DNA from 2 places in the Paenibacillus mobilis genome. Region 2 is predicted to be linked to the other one. Evidence: predicted binding sites of a transcription regulator. Region 2 holds the regulator's gene; the other holds the start of a gene.
The links. Region 2 encodes LexA, which represses DNA repair genes until DNA is damaged. Its sites were predicted from a motif close to CGAACATATGTTCG; they were not measured.
Positions count from the first base shown of each region.

Region 1: AC3ZPD_RS05805 (DNA polymerase IV) is a predicted target of LexA. The motif match lies at 3,084-3,097, and genes of this name have one in related genera.

Region 1 is NZ_JBZCMS010000002.1:554,772-562,102, forward strand. It holds gene ald (alanine dehydrogenase) at 1-972, opposite strand, end outside; gene AC3ZPD_RS05800 (YhjD family protein) at 1,311-1,775, opposite strand; gene AC3ZPD_RS05805 (DNA polymerase IV) at 1,772-3,025, opposite strand; gene AC3ZPD_RS05810 (YjcZ family sporulation protein) at 3,293-3,412, shown strand; gene AC3ZPD_RS05815 (sporulation protein YjcZ) at 3,484-3,600, shown strand; gene map (type I methionyl aminopeptidase) at 3,790-4,536, opposite strand; gene AC3ZPD_RS05825 (stage VI sporulation protein F) at 4,756-5,043, opposite strand; gene recG (ATP-dependent DNA helicase RecG) at 5,157-7,202, opposite strand; gene AC3ZPD_RS05835 (DegV family protein) at 7,202-7,331, opposite strand, start outside.
Region 2 is NZ_JBZCMS010000002.1:140,327-147,657, forward strand. It holds gene metH (methionine synthase) at 1-1,598, opposite strand, end outside; gene AC3ZPD_RS03790 (HAD family hydrolase) at 1,750-2,553, opposite strand; gene AC3ZPD_RS03795 (hypothetical protein) at 2,589-3,104, opposite strand; gene AC3ZPD_RS03800 (DUF896 domain-containing protein) at 3,145-3,321, opposite strand; gene AC3ZPD_RS03805 (LysM peptidoglycan-binding domain-containing protein) at 3,464-3,847, opposite strand; gene lexA (transcriptional repressor LexA) at 4,070-4,696, shown strand; gene AC3ZPD_RS03815 (YitT family protein) at 4,965-5,837, shown strand; gene AC3ZPD_RS03820 (NAD(P)/FAD-dependent oxidoreductase) at 5,900-6,946, opposite strand; gene AC3ZPD_RS03825 (hypothetical protein) at 7,134-7,331, opposite strand, start outside.

The DNA of each region.
Region 1 (7,331 bases), 410 kb from region 2:
CTGCAAAGCATAAGGCATCGTGACGCTGGTCAGCGCCAGCGTGGACGTACGTGCGACCGCTCCAGGCATATTCGCCACGGCGTAGTGGATCACGCCATGTTTGGTGTAAGTCGGATCAGCATGGGTCGTTACACGGTCGATCGTTTCCACCGAACCGCCCTGGTCAATAGCCACGTCGACGATTACCGAACCTTCGCTCATTTGCTGTACCATATATTCCTTGACGAGTTTCGGCGCCCTCGCTCCCGGAATCAACACGGCCCCGATAACGAGATCGGCTTTCGCTACGGCCTGCTCAAGGTTGTAGGGACTGGACATAACCGTGGTCAGGCGCCCGCCGAAAATTTCATCCAGGTAGCGCAGGCGGCTCGCGTTAAGATCCAACAGGGTTACCCGGGCTCCCATGCCCAGCGCGATTTTGGCCGCATTGGTCCCTACCACGCCGCCGCCAACGATCACAACCTCTGCCGGAGCCACCCCGGGCACGCCGCCAAGCAAAATCCCTTTGCCGCCGTAAGGTTTCTCCAGGAATTGCGCTCCGATTTGCACCGCCATCCGTCCGGCTACCTCGCTCATCGGGGTAAGCAGCGGCAGCGAGCCGTCTTCAAGCTGAACCGTTTCATAGGCCACCGCATGCACGCCGCTTTCCGCCAGGGCACGCGTCAGTTCCGGCTCCGGAGCAAGGTGGAGGTAGGTAAACAAAATCAAACCTTCACGGAAAAATCCGTATTCCGCCGGCATAGGCTCCTTTACCTTCATGATCATTTCGGCATGGGACCAAACCTCTGCCGCCGAACCCGCCACATGGGCGCCTTTGCCCAGATACTCTTCATCCGTAAACCCGCTGCCTGCGCCCGCGGAGGTTTCGATCCAGACTTCATGACCGGCGCGAACAAGCGTATCCACCCCCGACGGGGTAATGGCCACACGGTTTTCATTATTTTTGATTTCCTTCGGAATTCCTACACGCATTGTTCAAGACTTCCTTCCTAAATGGTATGTAAACTGCGGCCCAGGCGACCGTTCTTCCCAGCTACTCCTATATATTACATGAGAAGACCCATAGTTGGAACATATTCGAACATGAAATAGGTGTATATCTCCTAAAAAAGCCGGAAAATTTGTATTTTTTTCAAAGTCAGCGTTAACTTTTCTGCCCTAAAGCGTTAGTCTATGTATATATTAAAGCAAAAGAAGGAGAGGCAGCTTTTTTCTCCCCTCTCCTTTCTGCTGCAGGCCGGCTCCACATCCGCCCGTCGCTTTTAAACGGAAGCCTTATCTTTTTCCCCGTTCAAGGAGCCTTCATTCGCTTAAGCCAAACACTCGGCAATTTCCTTGAGATATCGGGATAAACGAACGCTGATCTCGGAGCGTACCACATCGCGCACCATGCCGAACCGCTCCTCGTACCCCCGGCATGTAAAACGGTGATAGACGACCATTTCCTCCTGTTCATCGCGAATGACCCGAATGTTCCGCTTGGACAACTCCCGGCGCAAACGGTACAAATCTTCGCTGATTTTGCCCCGTACGACTTTGCCCGCTGTTAAATATAGAGGTTTCAGCAAATTGGAGCGGCGCTCGATATCGTCAAGGCTTTTCTCCACCATGCTGAGCATATAAGGAAGCAAAATATAATCGCGGATCATGATCATCTCCTCCGCCGTCGGGCGGGCCACGGGCACTTTCGCCTCGTGCCGCTGCTCATACTGCTCCTGGTGTTCGGTAAGCAGCATTTTGGATTTCCACCGCTCGTTCCCGTCCAATTTACTCATTTGTAGTGGCCTCCAATCTGTCCGGCTCTTTCTCTGGCAACCCCGGATTCCAGCAGGGATGAAGCTCTTACGATCGCATCGCTGCCGTACCGGTCCTTAATCCGGTCGGACGCTTGTTCAAGTCTGTAGGTTCTCATGCGGTCATCAAAAAGCGTAAGCTGTACAAGATCATCATCCATCAGCCCGGTCAGCGAAACCTGCAGACAGCTTACGGGCATCCCCTTCCAGTATTGCTCGAAAATCCGTCTGGCCGCAGCCGCCACCTCGTGGGTAAGCGAGGTCGGCTCCTGAAGGGTGACCTGGCGGCTGAAGGAGGATGAACGCTTTCCGTCGGTCTCGGCGGCCCCCACCGTAACTATCCGGCCGATGTAACCCCCTCTCCTGCAGCGGCGGCAGACTTCCACCACAAGCTCAAGAAGCACCACCTCGATATCCTCCAGCCTGCCATACAGGCTGCTTCGGAGCGCCTTGCCGTGGCTGACCGATTTCAGCTTGCTGCGGATCCCGGTCACCACCGGACTCGGATCGATGCCCCGGGCCGTCTGCCAATAATATTCAGCCTGAATATCGCTTTGCCTGCCCATTTCCTGCCGCATGCGCCGTTTGAAATCCGGAAGCTCCAGCCGGGCAATGTCTCCAATCTTATGTAAGCCCATCCGTTTAAAATGCCGGGTCATCCGGGACGCCGTCATAAACATTTGCTGGACGGGCAGGGACCATAGATCGGATTCGATGTTGTCGGCATCCAGCTTAAATATGCCTTCCGTTTTCTTTTTCGCAAAATTGTCCGTCGCCATCTTGGCTAAAATCTTGCTGGTACCGATGCCGCACCGGGTCCAGACGCCGGTCAGCACTCGCGTCTGGATTTGACGGGCAATTTCCTCCGGAGGCCCAAAATAAGGGATGGACCCGGTCACATCCAGAAACTGCTCGTCGATGGAATAAGGCTCGACCTGGTCCGTAAACGATTCAAAGATTTCCGTAATCAACAGTGAGACGGCGATATACGTTTGCATCCGCGGGCGGATCACCACCAGATCGGGACATTTGGCCAGCGCCTCTCCCACCCGTTCGGCGGTCGTGACGCCCCGTGCTTTGGCGATTGGACAGGCCGCCAGAATGATGCCGGAGGGGCGGGAAGGATCCCCGACCGCTACCGGTTTATTTTTCAAATCCGGCCGGGATGCCTTCTCAATAGAAGCGTAAAAGGACTGCCCATCCGCCAGCATAATGACACGTTCCGTCTTCACTCCCTCACTCCCTCACTCCCCATCCAAACCGAAAATACGTTCGTATAACATTATATACCGAATGTATGTTCGTTATGCAATGGTTATTTCACCCAGTAAGCGGGCGGATTCCAGCCGTTTCCTGGCCGGATAAATATAAACGCAAGCCTCTCCCTATCCCTTTAAGCAGATTTGGGCGCTTCGTCTGGGTAAACGTCTATAACGAATGCCCTTCCCGTTCATACAATGATTCCGAAAGTAACAATTCCTTAAAAGGAGGAAACAACCATGGGATATGATGCAGGCTGTGGTCCGGTAGGCGGCGGACTTTGGACTTCCACAGGAGCAATCCTCGTTCTGTTCATTCTCCTCGTTATCATCACTCGCAGCTTTGGGTTTGTTTACTAAGCTGTAAATCCGTCCGGCTGGGCCGGACTGCAACAAAATCAAAATAAAAAACAATTTAGGAGGAATTTTACATGGGTGAAGTAGCAGGCGCAGGTTATGGACCAGTTGGCGGACTTTGGACTTCCACAGGCGTAATTTTGGTATTGTTCATTCTTCTCGTCATCATTTCCCGCACATTCTTTATCTAACAGACTGATGTTTGACGCAGCGTGACCCTGCGAGGTCATGCTGCTTTACAAGTCCTGATGTCACCCGTGAAGCCTCCCGGCTTTCACGGATACTTATAACAGGCCTTGCTTAGAGTCGAAAAAGAGCCCGGACCGGCGTCCTGGGCTCTTTTGGGTTTGAAGCGTTTAAAAGCTGCTGCATCAGACGGATTACTGGGCCGTCAAGATCAGCGGACCGTCCGCGGTAATCGCTACCGTATGCTCATATTGCGCCGACAAACGGCCGTCCGCCGTCCGCGCCGTCCATTCATCCTCGTCGATCGTAATCCGGAACGTGCCTTCGTTGATCATAGGCTCAATCGTCAGGACCATACCTTCTTTAAGGAGCAGCCCTCTACCGGGATGGCCTATATGCTCAAAGCTTGGATCCTCGTGCAGAGAGCGGCCGATGCCATGGGCCAGCAAATCCCGGACCACGGAGAAACCCTGGCTTTCCGCATGGGACTGAATCGCATGGCCAATGTCGCCGAGACGATTGCCCGGCAGCGCCTGTTCGATGCCCAAGTAGAGGCATTCCTTCGTCACGTCCATTAATTTTTGGGCTTCCCCGCTGATGCGGCCGACCGCGTAACACCAGGCCGAGTCGCCAAACCAGCCTCCGCATTCCGCCACGATGTCCATTTTAACGATATCGCCTTCCTTCAGCGGAGTCCGGTTCGGGAAACCGTGGGCAATGACGTCATTAACCGAAGCGCAGGTTTCGGCAGGAAAGCCGTTATAACCTTTCGTAAATTGCTTGCCTCCAAGCTTGGTAATATGACGGGCCACAAAATCGTTAATTTCCAGGGTTGTAATCCCCGGCGCAATCAGCTTTGCAATTTCACGGTGGCAATCGGCCACAATCTGGCTGGCCGGCTTCATCTGTTCAATGTTTTCCGGCGTCTTCAGTTGAATCATAACGGTTATCCCCCTTTTTTCTCTCTACCCAAACTACACCTATGTTTTGCAAAATGCAAATTTAGCGAAGCGTAAAGGGAGCTCTGGAGCCGGTGAAGTTCACTGTCGCCGCCGATTTCTCGGGGCTTATCCACCTTTATTGCTAAAAAAACCGCCGGAGCTCCGCCCCGGCAGGTACAAAATGAAAATGGATTTTTATTTGGCAAATAGCTGATCCGCTTAACGGAACATTCCCCACAGCTTGATTAAATGGAACGTGTTTTTCGGATCGATCCGCTGCGCAAGCACAAATTGTGTCATTTGCTCTTCCTGCACACTGGTCAAACGTTCGTTAAGTATAACAGAAGCGCTTTTTACAAGCCTGCGGACCTTGGCAGGATCCTGCAGATCCGCTTTATTTACATTCTCCACAAGCTTCTTGATCCGGTCCTTCACAACCGGATTTTTCATCTTCTGCTTCACCCGCTGCACAAGCTGCTGGCTGATTCCAAACTGCTGATAGCCCAAACGCCATGGCACCTCCTGTCAAAACTGTCGTCTTTCCCAGTATATGACGGCAGTCTTGTCCCAAGTGCCAACAAAATGCAGCGCTCAAAACCGGCCGCGCGAACATCGGGCCGCTAGTCGATCAACTCGCCCTGCAAAATCTCCTCCCGCCGCAGGTATTCCCGCAGCGGCTGATAAGCCGGCGACGTCCAGAACGCCGGCTGGCGCACCAGCGCGGCGGCGTCGTCCCTCGCCGCCTCCAGCACCGCAAAATCGCTGACCATGTCCGCGATTCGGAACTCCGGCACGCCGCTCTGCTTCGTGCCGAAGAAATCGCCGGGACCGCGCAGCTCCAGGTCCCGTCTGGCCACCTCGAAGCCGTCGTCCGTTTCGGTCATGACGCGCATGCGTTCCTGACCTACCTCCGACTTCGGATCCGCGATGAGCACGCAATAAGACGCGTGCTCCCCCCGGCCGACCCGGCCGCGCAGCTGATGCAGCTGCGACAGCCCGAACCGGTCGGCGTCCATGACGATCATCAGCGTCGCGTTCGGCACGTCTACGCCGACCTCCACGACGGTCGTCGAAACCAGCAGCTGCGTTTCGTTCGCGTAGAAGAGACGCATCGCCTCTTCCTTCTCAACCGGCGTCATCCGCCCGTGCAGCAGGCCCACTTTAAAATCCGGAAAAGCCTGCTGCATCGAAACGAACAGGTCGATGGCGTTTTGCACATCCAGCTTGTCCGACTCCTCGATCAGCGGGCAGATCAGATAAGCCTGCCGCCCCTGGCCGATCTCCCGGTTGATGAAACCAAGCACCCGGTCCATCATGCTGTGCTTGACCCAATAGGTCGAAATCGGCTTCCGTCCTGCCGGCCGTTCGGACAAGGTGGACACATCGATATCCCCGAAAGCGGTAATCGCCAGCGTACGGGGAATTGGCGTCGCCGTCATCGTCAGCACGTCCGGATTATAGCCTTTGCGCCGCAAAATGCTGCGCTGGTTCACGCCGAAGCGGTGCTGCTCGTCCGTAACTACGAGACCCAGCGACCGAAAAAAAACATCCTCCTGAATCAGCGCATGGGTGCCGACCACAATATCGGTGAGTCCCATCTGCAGCGAAGCCAGCAGGTCTTTTCTTTTACGCCCCGTAATACTCCCCGTAAGCAGCCCCACCGTAATGCCAAACGGCTCGAACAATTTCGTCAGCGAGCGGGCGTGCTGCTCGGCGAGAATTTCCGTCGGGACCATCAGCGCGCCCTGGTACCCCGATTTGACCGCCGCATACAACGCCAGAGCCGCCACGACGGTTTTGCCGGAGCCCACATCGCCCTGGAGCAGACGATTCATGCAGTATGGGGAGCGCATATCCTGCAGAATCTCCAGCTCTACCTTCTTCTGCGCATCCGTCAGCTCAAAGGGCAGGCTGCGCACAAATTCGCGCATGGTCGCATTATCGACCGTGTGCTGCACCCCGTCCTGCCGCTGTTGATTCATCGCCCGGTACACCTGCAGCTTCAATTGAAAAAGAAACAGCTCCTCATAAACCATCCGCCGCCGCGCCTGCTGGCCTTCCTCATTGTCCACCGGCTGGTGGATGCGCTGAATGGCGCGGCTGCGGGCCATCAGGCCGTATTTGTTCACGAGCTCCTGCGGCAAAATTTCCGGGATCATCTCGCCGTACTGCATCAGCGCCTGCTTGATCGTTTTGCGCATCCAGGCCTGCGTAATGTTTCCGCCTACCGAATAAACCGGCTGCAGACTGCCGCTGCGGCTCACGCCTTGATCCGGAAATTCCGAATCGGAAACCGTAAGCTGCATCCGCTTCATGTCCCATTTGCCGGTCAGCGTAATCTCCCGTCCCGGCGTCAGCTGGTCTTTCAGAAAATGACGGTTAAACCAGGTCGCCGTAAACATCCAGTCATCGGCCATGATTTTGCAGGTCAGCCTGGATTTTTTGCCGTATCGCTGCAGGACGGGAACGCCAAACACCTTTCCCTGAACGGTCGCCTTTTCGCCGTCCTGCACTTCGCTAAGCGGGCGGAGGCGGTAATCCTCGTAACGGAACGGGTAATATTCAAGCAGATCGTTTACCGTAAAGATATGAAAGGCGTGAAGCTCTCCTTCTTTGAGAGCACTCACGCCGCTGACTTTTTTTACCGAAATTTCGTTAAGCAACATCATTGATCCCCCGCAGGCCAGCAAAATACAGCCACCGTTCCGCGCCCTACATGGGCGCCCACGACGGCGCCGATATCCGTGCGGACCACTTCATGCAGCGTAAAATGATTGCGCAGTTCCGCCAGAATC
Region 2 (7,331 bases):
TGGCACTCCGGCAGCGCCTGCTTGATCAGACGGATGCCTTCCACCGTTTCCTTGGCCGAGCCGATGTACTGCTCATCCCCGGTGCCCACCGGGAATACCAAAGGATCAAAAATAAGATCCTCAGCCTTTAGGCCGTATTTATTCACCAGCAGATCGTGGGAGCGTTTGGCAACCTCCAGCTTGTCCTCCCGCGTAATGGCTTGTCCCCGTTCGTCAATCGTGCCCACGACTACGGCAGCCCCATACTTATGAATGAGCGGGGTTACCCGTTCGAATTTCTCCTCGCCGTCCTCAAGGTTAATGGAGTTAATAATTGATTTGCCCTGGCAGTATTGGAGTGCCAAATCGATGACCTCCGCATCCGTGGTATCGATCATGAGCGGAACCTTCACCTTTTTGACCACCAGCTCCAGAAATTCACGCATATCCACCGTTTCATCCCGGTCCGGGTCCTGCACGCAAACGTCGATCACCTGAGCGCCGTTTTTGACCTGGGCCCGGGCCACCTCCGAAGCTTCCTCGTATTTGCCTTCCACAATCAGGCGTTTGAATTTCCGTGAACCCAGAACATTCGTTCTTTCTCCGACCATGTAGGGCCGGTTGTCCGCTTCAATGTACACGGGCTCGATGCCTGAAACCGCCGGCGGATGTTGACCGGCAACCGGACGCGGCTCATAGGCGGCAAGCTCCTCCGAAAGAGCTTTAATGTGGGCCGGAGTCGTGCCGCAGCAGCCCCCCGCAATATTCAGCCAGCCCTGCTCGGCAAAAGCGCCGATTTTTCGGGCCAAAGAGCTCGGGGATTCGTGGTAATGGCCGTTTTCATCCGGCAGACCTGCATTCGGGTAACAGCTGACCGCTGTTTTGGACATTTCGGCCAGCGTGCGGATATGATCCCTCATAAATTCCGGTCCTGTCGCACAGTTCAAACCTACGGAAATCGGCTGCAGGTGCTCCAGTGAGACGTAAAACGATTCGATGTTTTGTCCGGCAAGCGTCGTGCCCATCGGCTCGATCGTTCCGGAAATCATGATCGGCAGCTTGGTTCCCGTCTTTGAAAAAGCTTGTCTAATGCCGATGCTTCCGGCCTTGACGTTCAGCGTGTCTTGCGAAGTCTCCAGCAGCAGAGCGTCGACGCCCGCTTCGATCAGTGCTACGGCTTGTTCTTCATAGCTTTCCACCAGCTCGCCGAAGGTTACGCCTCCGGTGACGGAAAGCGTTTTAGTGGTAGGTCCAAGCGCACCCGCCACATAACGGGGCTGCTGCCCCGTACTGTATTTCTCAGCCGCTTCAACGGCCAGCTTTGCCGCTGCCAGATTGATTTCCCTGGCTTTCTCCGGTATATCATATTCGGCCAATACGACAGAAGTCGCGCCGAACGTATTGGTCTCTATGAGATCCGCTCCCGCTTCGAGGTATTGTTCATGAATCCGGGTGATGACGTCAGGTCTAGTCAGTACCAGCATTTCGTTGCAGCCGTCAAGCTGCTCGCCTCCGAAATCTTCCGGAGTCAGGTTTTCCTGCTGGATCATGGTTCCCATGGCACCGTCAAGAATTAATATTTTCTCTTTTAATCGCGCATCAAGACTGGGTTTATTCAATTCCAATAACCTCCTTTCAGACATTAATCTTTAGTTTAGCAGAAGCCCCTTTGTAAGGAAAGAAAATTCCATGTTTATCCCGTTCATTAAAAATACAAAAGCCGCCTGCAGTCGGCAAAGACCCAAGACGGCTATCATTTATTCAGGTTTATTAAATAGAAGGTTTGCCGTTTACCAGCTCCAACAGCTCGGAAAGATGACGGATTTCATAGTCCGGCACGATTTCGTCGGTTCTTGTTTTTCCGTCGCGGTTGATCCAAACGGAAGGAATACCGGCCGCAAGCGCCCCTTTGATATCAGTCGTAAGCTTGTCGCCCACCATGACCGTTTCCTCAGGCGACGTGCCAAGCAGCTTCAAAGCATGTTCAAAAATCGCAACGTCCGGTTTCCCCCGACCGAAGCTTCCGGAAATGATTACTTCATCAAAATAAGGAACCAGTTCAGGCACGCCATCGAGTTTTTCCTGCTGGAGGGAAGGGCAGCCGTTGGTGAGCAAAAGCAGTTTTACCTTGCCTTTCAGTTCGTTTAAGACCAGAAACGTTTCTTCATAAGTATAAGGCCTGGTTCGCCGTTCCGAGGCAAACATTTCGCCAAGCTCTGCGGCCAATTCAGCATTATCCACACCGCAGGCCCGGAGTGCATTGTACCAGGAATTTTTCCGGTAAGCCGGAACCAGCTCCTGAAGTTTGCGGAATTCAGGCTGATCTCCGCCGTCAAATTTCGCCCACAAACCTTCAAACGGATTAATCCCAATCAGCTTGGTGAAAGGAAAGGTTTCGTAGGATTCATAAAGCGCTCTGGCTTCCCTGCGCACCGCTTCCTCCAGTCTTGCAGCATCTACTCCGGTGATTTCCTCCGCTTTCCGGCAAACCTCTTTAAACGTTTCCTCTACGCTGCGTTCATCCCATAGCAGCGTATCATCAAGGTCAAAACAAACTGCTTTCACTTCAGCCATTCCCCGTTCCCCCCGGTTTCCGTCTAATGTCCAGCTTATTTTTTCTCGAACTCTACCCCATGAGTAGCCGCAAATTCCTGCAAAGCCGCACCGACTTGTTCGGTGTCATAAAAATTGCGGCTGCCTGAAAACGTCCAGTTCGGCTCTTTCGTTTTGGCTACGATCGTGATCGTTTTGCCGCTCCATTTGATTTTGGCGATCGAACCTGCATCCAGACTGCGGTCCCGATTAAATTTGGAAGTAAACAGCTTGTTTTTGTAGATCCGCAGATAAGGTTTTCTTAAGAAAATCACAATACCCAGCACAAAATACAAAGCTACCGTAATAATGTAAAGCGTATTTATGTTTTCGGTCCCGCCAATAAAACCCATAACCGCATACATAGCGCCAAGCACAACAAACAGCAGCGGCAGAAGCACGTTACGCCCTCTGAACGTTACGCCTTCGCCTTTGCTGCCTAAAGTTCCGCCGGGTTTAACCCCTTTCTTCTGCTGATTAATGTTGAATTTCTGACGGTTTTTCTCTACTTTCCGTTCAAACGATCTTGACATTCCCTTGCATCCTCCCTAGACATGGTTGCCGGAGAGCCGGCTATTTTTCGTCAACAATCTCAATGGATTCAAGCTGTTGACGGAAGTTTTTGCGGATATTGCCAAGATATATTTCACGCAGCTCTGCGCGTTCGAGCTTTTCTGCTTCCGTTAATCCTTCCGCTTTGTGTTTGCGGGCCAATTCGTTGATCCGCTGTACCAGGCTATCGATGTCCATAAAGTCCTCCTTCATTAAAGGCATTACTATTTACTTTGACACGTCAAAAAGAGCTTGTCAAGGCGCTGTAAGCCCCCTGCAAGCTCTGCCATTCTTAAGGAAGAAAGGTTCGAAAAAATTTCAATCCATATTCAATCTATAATCAATCTATATTAGGAAGATTTAAAATATCTCCGGCTTGAATGCCGCTGTCATGCAAATGGTTTAATGAGGATAACAAACCGACATATTTACGGGTATCCATGCCGGATGGTTTATGAGCCAACGCGATATTCCACAACGTATCTCCCTGCATCACCACAACGGATTCATACACCGGCTCCTCTCCCGGGGAAACCGAAGCCGCAAAAGCGCTGATAAAACCGGTAAAAGAAAGAAGCAGCACGGCTATCACTACGAAGGTGCGGATAAAAGGTTTGCGGGTACCGGAAGACATTGGGGATTTATGTAAGAATCGCACCGAAGCTGTGGACATCACTGGCGACGGGGTTGTATGGATACTTTTATAAGTACTGTACTTTAACATTTAAAATCACTCCCAAACGTTTGTTCTGTTTTGTCTGAAATCAATATAACACGAACGTTTGTTTTGTTCAATAGTTTTTTAGAACAATTGTTCCCCTGCGTTTCGCCGCCCTATTTCCTAATTTGCAGCCTTCTATAGAAAAAGGTTAGAACTCCTGTTTGTGCGAACGGAGGTTCTATGTTATAATTTTTCCAAACGTTACTAAGATGGGGTTGATAACAAATGTCGAAGGTTTCCAGCCGCCAGCAGGCGATCTTGGAATTTATACGCAGTGAAGTTCGAATGAAAGGTTATCCTCCTTCTGTTCGGGAAATTGGCGAAGCTGTGGGACTGGCCTCCAGTTCGACAGTACATGGTCATCTGGACCGTTTGGAGAAGAAAGGTCTGATTCGCAGAGACCCGACAAAACCGCGGGCGATTGAACTGCTGGGCCAGGAAGAGTCGGAGAATTCCAATATGTTTGCCCATACTGTGGCAAGAATTCCGGTTGTGGGCAAAGTTACGGCCGGCGTTCCGATCACCGCAACCGAGAATATCGAGGATTATTTCCCGCTTCCCAACCATTATGTCGGAGATAAGGAAGTATTTATGCTTGCCGTTGTCGGCGAAAGCATGATCGAAGCCGGAATTCACAACGGAGACTATGTGATCGTCCGTCAGCAGCAAACCGCTGAAAACGGCGATATCGTGGTGGCTATGACGGAAGAGGACGAAGCTACGGTCAAAACTTTTTATAAAGAAAGAGACCACATCCGTTTGCAGCCTGAGAATCCAGCCTTTGAACCGCTTCGTTTGAAACACGTAACCATTTTGGGCAAAGTGATCGGACTGTTCCGGGATTTCCATTAAAGGCTCGCCATTTATTTTTTCGTATGAAGTTCATTTACTGGTAAATAATATAAAGGCAGCTCCTTTCCCTTTGAAAGGATAGCTGCCTTTTTACATTTGATATTCCCATGGAAACCTCGTTAAGCCGGGTTTTAGATCGGCCGCACACACACGATCATGGATAGTGATTTTTTTTATTGTATGCTATATTGATAAAAAAGATAATTGAATCGATAATTTATTTTTATCGCTCGATTCTTTTAAAAACTTTATAAAGGATTGAAACAAATTGAACCTGCAGCAGTCTTCCGAATTCATTAAGAAAAAATCCGCAACGCTTAGACCCGCACAAGAGATAGCCATCATTATCTTCTCTGCTTTTCTTGTCGCTGCCGGCCTGAACCTCTTTTTGATTCCGCATCAGCTGTTATCAGGAGGCATTTCGGGTCTTGCATCGATTATCGGCTATTTAACGGGCTGGAACATTTCCATCGTTTATTTCGTGCTAAATCTTCCCTTGATTATATGGGGCTGGAAAGCCGTTGGCCGGCGTTATATCGTTTTAAGCCTGATTTCCGTTGTAGCGACGACCTGGTTTATGGCCGTGATCCCCGTAGTGGGCGTGACTCATGACCCTACGCTTGGCGCGGTAGCCGGCGGGATTATCTCGGCGATCGGCATCGGATTTTCCTTAAGGGTGGGAGGCTCCACCGGCGGATTCGACATTGTAGGTTCAATTATTACGCGGAAATACGATCTTCCTATCGGCAACATTTTGTTTGTTTTGAACGGACTTGTTTTTATTGCCCTCGGCTTCTATAAAACCTGGGACCTTGCGCTTTATTCTCTGCTTTCCACTTTCGTTAAAGGGAAGGTCGTGGATACCATTCACGTAGGCCATATCAAAGTGACCTGCTTTATCATTACAAAGGAAAGAGACCGCATGCTTGCCGAATTGCGGAAGCTGCACCACGGCATCACTTGCATGGATTCCCAAGGCGGTTACAGCCAGGTGGGCAACTCCACCTTGATGACCGTGACCACCAGATATGAGCTTGCGGCCGTACGAAAAGCGGTGGTGACCACGGATCCCTATGCCTTTATGAACGTTGTCCAATCGACGGAAATCGTCGGGCGTTTTGCGCGGGGACATTCCAAATAAAACAACAACCCCAAGGAACCAGCGGGTCCCCTGGGGTTATTTATTTTTCCGTCAAAATTGGCTTAATCTTCTTCTACCGCAACACCAAGCGCGCGGTTTTTCTCTTTGAAACGGCTGTTATGGGACGAAACGTAAGCTACACGCTCCGCACTAGGATCGATGTACAGCTTGGCGCTGTTCACGGCCAACACCGCATCGGTAAATGTGCCTGCAATCAGGCGAACCTTGCTCTCGTAATTCACGAAATCCCCTGCCGCAAAAATCCCCGGAATATTGGTCTCCAGCTTTCCGTTCACATCGATCCACCACTGCCCCAAGTTAAAGCCCCAATCCCTTACAGGACCGAAATCCGTTCGCATCCCGTGGCTGACGATCACTGCGTCAACATCAAGCAGCTCCGTCGACCCCGTTTCCACATGGGTGATGGTCACCTGTTCAATGTGTTCGCCGCTTCCGCTGTGCAGCCTATCTACGACATAAGGCGTTTTGATCGCGGCAGAGGACTGCTTCATTTTTAATACATTTCGTTCATGTCCGCCAAACTCGTCGCGACGGTGCACGACAGTGACCTGCTCAGCAATCGGGCATAATTCGTTGGCCCAATCCACAGCGGAATCCCCGCCGCCTGAAATCAGAACGTTTTTTCCGCGGAATTCTTCAAGCTCCTGCACGGTATAGTGAAGATTGCTAACTTCATACCGGTCCGCACCTTCAATTTCCAGTTTAGCCAGCTTCCGAATTCCGTAGCCGATGGCCATGATCACCGTTTTGGTCCAATGTTTTTGGCCTGAAGCGGTCGTAAGTAGAATCGTGCCGTCTTCCTGCCGGCTGAAATCGGTCACCTGCTCGTTAAAAACGAACGTCGGTTCAAACGTATTCGCCTGCTTAATCAATTGAGCCGTTAAATCCGCGCATAAAATGGGGCCGACGCCGCCGACATCCCAAATCATTTTCTCCGGATAAATAAGCAGCCGGCCACCCAATTGGTCATTCGCTTCAATCAGTTTGGTTTTCATATCCCGCATGCCGCTGTAAAATGCCGAATACATCCCGGCCGGTCCGCCGCCGATGATGGTCACATCAAATAATTCAAGTGAAGCTTCCGCCATTATGTATGTCTCCCCCAACATGGATTTATGTTTATAGAATGATGATTTATAATTCAATGAATAAGATGAACCTATTATACATTAAATGATAATAATTATCATTATCATAATTGATTTTTACATGGGCCGCCATAAAAAAATCCATAAGAATCGGCGTTCCAAACGCTCGCTCTTATGGATTTTCTATTTATATTCGACTTGGAATTGGATGACCATTTTCATGAAAGCCGGCTGACCCTGCTGATCCATGGAATTGGACGGATTTCGGATCAACCGCAAGGATATTTTCGATTTTAAACGATCGGATCTGCCCCGTCTTCAAACATTTTGCTTTGACAAGTCCGTTTTGAATCAGATAAACCTCGATGCTGCGCTGGGTGATTTC